2 regions of the Erwinia sp. HR93 genome follow, and region 1 is predicted to be linked to the other one. Evidence: riboswitches for the same ligand, from Rfam matches in the RefSeq annotation. Region 1 holds a riboswitch; the other holds the start of a gene.
What was found. A riboswitch is a leader RNA that binds a small molecule or an ion and turns the genes downstream of it on or off. The one in region 1 is predicted to bind thiamine pyrophosphate.
Positions count from the first base shown of each region.

Region 2: it holds a riboswitch for thiamine pyrophosphate, as region 1 does, so the genes downstream of both, thiM (hydroxyethylthiazole kinase) here and thiB (thiamine ABC transporter substrate binding subunit) in region 1, are expected to answer to the same signal.

Region 1 covers NZ_JAXUDP010000001.1:1,505,778-1,509,425, forward strand. The annotation lists gene thiP (thiamine/thiamine pyrophosphate ABC transporter permease ThiP) at 1-1,160, opposite strand, end outside; gene thiB (thiamine ABC transporter substrate binding subunit) at 1,136-2,119, opposite strand; TPP riboswitch at 2,154-2,254, opposite strand; gene sgrR (HTH-type transcriptional regulator SgrR) at 2,290-3,648, opposite strand, start outside.
Region 2 covers NZ_JAXUDP010000001.1:3,629,493-3,633,140, reverse strand. The annotation lists gene SFA31_RS16960 (MFS transporter) at 1-443, opposite strand, end outside; gene SFA31_RS16955 (GlcG/HbpS family heme-binding protein) at 440-844, opposite strand; gene SFA31_RS16950 (IclR family transcriptional regulator) at 924-1,631, opposite strand; TPP riboswitch at 1,998-2,094, shown strand; gene thiM (hydroxyethylthiazole kinase) at 2,127-2,915, shown strand; gene thiD (bifunctional hydroxymethylpyrimidine kinase/phosphomethylpyrimidine kinase) at 2,930-3,648, shown strand, end outside.

The DNA of each region.
Region 1 (3,648 bases):
GCCAGCACGATACCCGGCATCGCCAGTATTAGCATGCCGCTCATTTCCAGCGTTTGCCCCGCCAGCGGATGTCGGCGCAGGCGCAGCTCTCTGGCGCTCCACAGGAGCATCAGGGTCAGGCCCAGGCATACGATTGCTGCGGCGACCGCGATGCGCAATGAGGTCCATGTCGCCTGCCACAGAGCCGGATGACTCAGGGCGGGTAACAGTGCGCCGCGCAGCCCGTCAAATACAACCGCAAGCAGCGGAGGCAGTATCAGCAGTAGCATCAGCAAGATAATGATGGCATCCCATAGGCGGCTTATGCCCGCGTCCTGCGGGTCTCGCCAGTAAGCGGCAATGCCGCGCTCATTACTCACTGAACGGCCCAAATATTGGCCCAAAGCAACCAGCCCCAAACAGCAAAGTATTTGCAGCAGCGCCAGCAGCGCGGCGCGCCCGGGATCGAAGTCGTAGCTAAGAGCCTGCCAGATGGCCAGCTCAATAGTAGTGGCGCGCGGGCCGCCGCCCAGCGTTAGCACAACGGCGAAACTGGCGAAACACAGCATAAATATCAGGGCGGCGGCGGGCGGCAGCCGACGCTTCAGCTGCGGCCATTCAATAAACCGGAAAAACGCCCAGCCGCGCATATTAAGCTGTGCCGCAAGCTGCCGCTGTTGAGGTGGGATACTTTCCAGCGCCAGAAGTAACAGGCGCGTCGCCATCGGCAAATTGAAAAAAATGTGCGCCAGCAGGATGCCCGTTAATCCATAAACAGGAAGGCGCCATTGAATGCCAAAGAAACTCAGAATCTGCGCCAGCCAGCCCTGATGGCCATAGACCGACAGAATCCCGAATACGGTGACCAGCACGGGTAATACCAGCGTCATGGCGCACAGTTGTATCAACAGCCGACGCCCGGGAAAGCGGCGGCGGTAAAGCGCCCGCGCCACCGGCACCGCGGGAGCCACTGAGAGCAGCGTTGAGAGCAGCGCCTGCCAGAATGAAAAACGCACGATGTGCCACAGATAGCTGTCATGCCAAAGCGCCTGAATATCCAGGTTCGGTGCTGCCGCGCATAGCGCGCCCAGAGCCGCAATAGCGACCAGCATAATCAGCCCGGCAGCGCAAATCCCCGATGCCAGCCAGCCCGGAATTAGCGGCTGACGGCGCGTTGCCATGCCTGAATCCACGCGGCGCGCTGCTGGTTAACCTGCTGGGGAGAATACTCCAGCGTCGTGGTCGGGCGCTTCAGGGACTGGAATCCTTCTGGCAGGGCGATATCGGTAACCGGGTACATCCAGTTACCGGTCGGGATTGTCTTCTGGAAATCAGGCGTCAGGATGAAGCGCATGAACTGACGGGCAAGTTCAGGCTGTTTGCTGGATGCCAGCTGTGCGGCGACTTCTACCTGTAGATAGTGCCCTTCGCTGAAGGCGGCGGCGGCATACCGACCGCTGTGTTCTTCAATGAGGTGATAGGCCGGAGAGGTGGTGTAACTTAGCACCATATCCGCTTCGCCTTTCAGGAATAACCCGTAGGCTTCGCTCCAGCCTTTGGTGACGGTGACGGTTTTACGCGCCAGTTTTTGCCACGCCTGCGGGGCTTTATCGCCCCACACTTTTTGCATCCATAACAGCATTCCCAGCCCGGGCGTGCTGGTGCGAGGGTCCTGCAGAATAACGCGCCAGCGCTGGGGGCTGTCGATAAGCTCGTGCAGGCTGGACGGTGGATTTTTCAGACGCGTTTTGTCATAAACGAAGGCGAACCAGCCGTAATCATAGGGAAGAAAGATATCATCATGCCAGCCGCCGGGCAGGGTTAGCCCATGGGGATCTACGCCGCTGGAAGCAAACAGGCCGCTCTGGCGCGCGGCGTCGAGCAGGTTATTGTCCAGCCCCAGCGCGACATCGGCGCGACCGCGTTTTCCTTCCATTTTCAGGCGATTAAACAGAGACACGCCGTCTTCCAGCGCGACGAATTTCAATGTGCAGTCGCAGCGGGCCTCAAAGGCTTTTTTGACGGCGGGTCCAGGGCCCCATTCTGCGGCAAAAGCGCTGTAAGTGTATACGGTAAGCTGAGGTTTGGCCGCGACGGGCAGTGTGACGATTGTCAGGAGAAATAGCAGTTTTTTTAACACTTTGCGCTCCATACTTAGCAAGATGGGGCAAAGGAGTTTGAGTAGCCTCAAATCCCTTCGCCGGCGTTATCCGGATCAGGTTCGACGGGTGTTATCTCAGCGCGCAAAAGTGTTGCGGCACCCCGTTGAGCAAGGCGCATTGTAATAACTTTGTGACAATCGCGAAAGGGCTATGATTCCGGTGGTGAAAACCAGGCGGATTTAAAATCGAACCAGCCCAGCGTATTCATGCGCACGCCCCGCATGCTGCGGCTGCCCTGCAGCATTAGCCAGTGATGGATAAGCGGCAAAATAGCGCCTTCGGCCAGCAACTGTTTGCACCATTCCGGCAGCGGCAACTCGCCCGCCCGCCACTGGCGCGCTTCTTCTTTCCAGGCTCCGGGAATGCAGCGCTGCAATAGCGGCAGTTCATATAGATGTGCAAACAGAGAAAAGTTAAGCGGCAGCGTAAAATTAGCGCTGTTGAGCCAGAGATCGCTGACGACATCGCCGCGATGCCAGGCGTCGTAATCCACTTCCTGTACCTCAAGCGTCACTTGATGCTTTGCTAATAGCGCGCTCATAATATCGCTTAAAATATGGTGTTCGGCGTGTTCGCGATAGAAAGTCAACCGTATACGCGACAGGCCTTCCGGCTTTTCTACCGCCTGGTGCATAACGGCGTGATGCCAGCGGGGGATAAGGCCCCACGCGGGAAACCAGTAGCGCTGATATTGTTCGCCGGCCTCGGCAATCAGCCGCACCGGCGACAGAATATGGGCTATCCACCGGCGCGCGGCGAGGCTGGCGCCGGTGGCAGAGCGCGCATCGAACAGAAGATAGTAACAGCCTTCTTCCAGCCGGCTCTCCATGGAAGGCTCATCCGTTTCTCTGCCGCCGTCAAGCTGCACGCCGCAGCTTAAATCATCGCTAATTTCCGGAAGCACCCAAAAGTTAACTTCATCGATCAGCGCCCGATAGCCGAAATAGTCGTCGAAGGCGTGGATTTTTAGCTGGCTGGAGCTGTTGCGGGCTACGGCATACGGGCCAGTGCCAATAGGTTTGCGCGCGAAATCCGCAATCGTGGGCCACTCCTGCGGCAAAACCATCGCGCTAACGTGCCCCATTAACCACGGCAGCCAGCCGTCGGGCTGGTGTAAATGGATATCCAGGGTCCACGCCGTTGGCGAATGAATGCGGGCGATGTGCGCGTAGAGCGGTAATGTACAGGCGCGCCCAAGCGTAGATAACACATCCTGCATATCCAGTTCTCGCCCGTGATGAAAACGGATGCCTGGGCGTAAATAAAAGCGCCAGTGCAGCGCGCTGATTTGCTGCCAGTGATGGGCGATATCCGGTTCGGCTTCCCCGTTTTCCTCATTTATACGCGTAAGTCCGTTAAACAGTTGGCGCACAATATGCGTTTCCGAACGGCGCAGGGCGCTGCCGGGCAGCAAATTCTGCAGCGGGCGATAGTACAGAATGCGTAAAATATGCCTGCCCTGACGAAAGCTGCGCCCCAGATGCGCCGCGATCATCTGCCGCACCGC
Region 2 (3,648 bases), 2.1 Mb from region 1:
ATCACCATCGCCAGCGTCAGGCCGGCAAACATTAACGCAATAGCTTTGCCAGCCTGCCCTTTTGGTGCCAGATGGGCAGCCACGGTAGCGCCAATCGCAAAGAAACTTCCGTGAGCGACGGCGGTAATCATTCGGCCAGTAAGTAACACCGCGTAGCTGCCCGCCAGTGCGGAGACCAGATTGCCCGCAAGGAAGACGGCAATAAGGCCTAATAGCAGAGCCTTGCGCGGTATGCGTGCCAGGCAAAGCACCAGTACCGGGGTGCCGACAGCCAGCGCCAGCGCATAAAACCCGACTAGCCCTCCGGCGCGAGAAAGCGAGATCTGAAACGCTGTTGCAAGAGAAGGCAAGATGCCGACCACCACAAATTCGGCGATGCCGATGGCAAAGGCGGCGATGGCCAGCGCATATACGCCAGGATGTGTTTTTTGCTGAATACTCATATACGCCTCGCTGCATAAATGGCCAGCGCCTGGTCGGCTTCTATCGTCGCTCCCGCAACGCCGACGGCGCCGATGGTGGTTCCATTTTCATCACGCAGTACCACACCGCCACCGAAGCTGATTAATCCGCCGTTGGTTGACTCAAGGGTATAGGCTGCGCCGTTGGGCCGCGCCTGTTCGCCGAGTTGCTGGCTGTCGGTTTGAAATAGTGCGGCGGTACGGGCTTTTTTGATTGCTACGTCGATAGCGCCGGGAACGGCATTATCCATACGTAAAAAACCTTTTAGCAATCCGGCGGCGTCCACCACACTTATGCAGACGGCGGAATTTTGCGCGCTTGCCTGGCGCCGGGTACAGTCAGTGATGCGCTGCACCAAAGATTCACAGAGAATAGAAGGCATTTACGGGCTCCATCAAACAATGAGGTCCGCATTATTCTGTCTTTGCGCAGCAGGTAAAATACCTGACGAAAAATATCGATTATTTTTTGGTAATATCAAACAAATCGTGCATCACTTCTGTTGCCATCCGCTGCAGCACTGACTTTGGCAGGCGCTGAGCCGGGCCGGCGAAACCCATTGCCGCGACGATACGGCCATGCTGCCATAGCGGCAGCGCCAGGCAGTTCATCCCCGGTTCAGCCTGTTCCAGATCGATAGCGAAACCGAAATGCGCGATACATTCCAGCTCTTGTTCAAGCCCGGCGGGGAGCTGGCAGTATCGCCGAACGATGCGCAGCAATTCAGAATCAAAGGCTAAAAAAAGGTGGCCGATAGCGGAGGTCAACAGCCCCTCGCGCCGGCCACGCGGGTTGACGACTCTAAGGTTACGCTCGCACTCCAGCGCGTCGATATACAGATAATCGCGTGAGCCGCACGGCACGGCTAAATAGCAGGTCTCTTTACTGTGAGCGGCCAGTACGCGCAGGGCGGGAGCAAAGGTTTCCCGCAGCCGGGTATCAATATCCGTTAGCGGCTGCGTCAACTCCCGCAGGCGGAGACCGAGCGCGTAGTGTTTGTTATTGCGCGTAATATATCCCATTGATGCCATGGTGCTCAGTAAGCCATGCATCGTGCCTTTATCCAGCCCGGTACGCGCGGCCAGCTCGGCGAGCCGCGCTTCGCCGCCGGCTTCAGCCAGTGCTTCAAGTAGGGTAAAAGCGCGCTCAACGGATTGAATAGTTGCCATTTCATTCTTACGGTAGGGTTTTTTGAGATAGTAAAATATCTTGCTGCGATAAGAAACGCCAGACGTTAATTAACGTCCACTGAGTGTGGTAAATATTTTGTTATCCGCGCGACATATTGGGTTTCCTGCTCCGCATTTGTTTATTCCAGGCGCGGCGATAGCACTGCATTACGCTGGGCTATCGCCGATGGGATTTTTACCGGGGAATTTTATGCAGCCGCCGGGCTTTATCCGCCAGGTTATCGAGCGCTTACATTTACGCCCGCGGCTGCCTGCTGCTTTGAAAGACAAGGTCCAGGTTTACAATATTCGCAGGCAGGACTATTCTGGCTGCCGGTTAATGTTTAGTTAACCACATGATATTGATGTTTTGACTCGGGGTGCCCTGATGCTTCAGGGCTGAGAAACACCCGTATTACCTGAACTGGATAATGCCAGCGTAGGGAAGTCAGACGTTTCAAGCGTCCCTTCTTCACGCCGGCCAGGAGCCCGTCTATGCAACCTGAGCCGCTTTCCGGCCCTTTGGCCGCCCAGGCCTTACAGCAATTTCGCGCCGGTTCGCCGCTGGTGCATTGTATGACCAACGATGTAGTGCAAACCTTTACCGCTAACGTCCTCCTGGCGCTGGGAGCTTCTCCGGCCATGGTTATTGATAAAGAAGAAGCCGCGCAATTTAGCGCTCGGGCTGACGCGCTGCTGATTAACCTTGGCACCCTGACGCAGGAGAGCCTGCGGGCGATGCGCGCAGCGGTTCTTAGCGCCCGATGCGCCGATAAACCGTGGCTATTAGACCCGGTAGCGGTCGGTGGGCTGACGCTGCGTACCGAATTTGCCCGTGAATTATTGGCGCTACGCCCGACCGCAATCCGCGGGAATGCTTCTGAAATTATGGCGCTGGCCGGGGAGAGCGGCGGCGGGCGCGGCGTGGACAGTACGATTGAGGTCTGCGAGGCGCTGCCGGCGGCCCGTTCTCTGGCTAAAACCTGGGGAACCGTGGTCGCGGTAAGCGGAGAGACGGACTATCTCACCGATGGTGAGCGCGCGATAAGCGTCCACGGCGGGCATCCGATAATGACGCGGGTAGTAGGCACCGGCTGTGCGCTCTCTGCAGTGATGGCAGCCTGCTGCGCCCTGCCCGGGAGCGTGCTAACCAACGCCGCTGCGGCCTGTGCCTGGATGGCGCGCGCAGGGGAGCATGCGGAGGCGAAAAGCGCGGGGCCAGGCAGTTTTATCCCGGCTTTTCTTGACGCTTTATGGCATTTAAATCAGGAATCTTTGATATGAAAATCGAAGCGGGGATGCCGCGAATTAATGCTTTAACGATAGCCGGCACTGACCCCAGCGGCGGTGCCGGAATTCAGGCCGATCTGAAAGCGTTTTCGGCTCTTGGCGCCTATGGCTGCTCGGTGGTAACGGCGCTGGTGGCGCAAAATACGCGCGGCGTCCAGTCCGTGTATCGGGTTGCGCCAGAATTCGTCGCCGCTCAGCTTGATTCGGTATTTAGCGATGTACGGATTGATACCACCAAAATCGGCATGCTGGCAGAGACGGACATCATTGAAGCAGTCGCGGAGCGACTTGCGCGCTATCAGGTTGAAAATGTGGTACTGGATACCGTAATGCTGGCGAAGAGCGGCGATCCGCTGCTCACTGTCAGCGCCGTGGCAACGCTGCGCAGCCGGCTATTGCCGAAGGTTTCCTTAATTACGCCCAATCTGCCCGAGGCCGCTGCGCTGCTTGAGGCGCCGCTGGCGCGCAGCGAGCGAGAAATGTGTGAGCAGGGAAAAGCGCTACTGGCTTTGGGCTGCGGTGCGGTGCTTATGAAAGGCGGCCATCTGGATGATGCGCAAAGCCCGGACTGGTTGTTTATCGGTAATGAAACGCTGCGCTTTACCGCGCCGCGCATTGCCACCAAAAACACCCACGGCACCGGCTGCTCGCTGTCCGCGGCGCTGGCGGCGCTCCGCCCCCGATATCCGGGCTGGCGTGAGACGGTACCTGCTGCTAAACGCTGGCT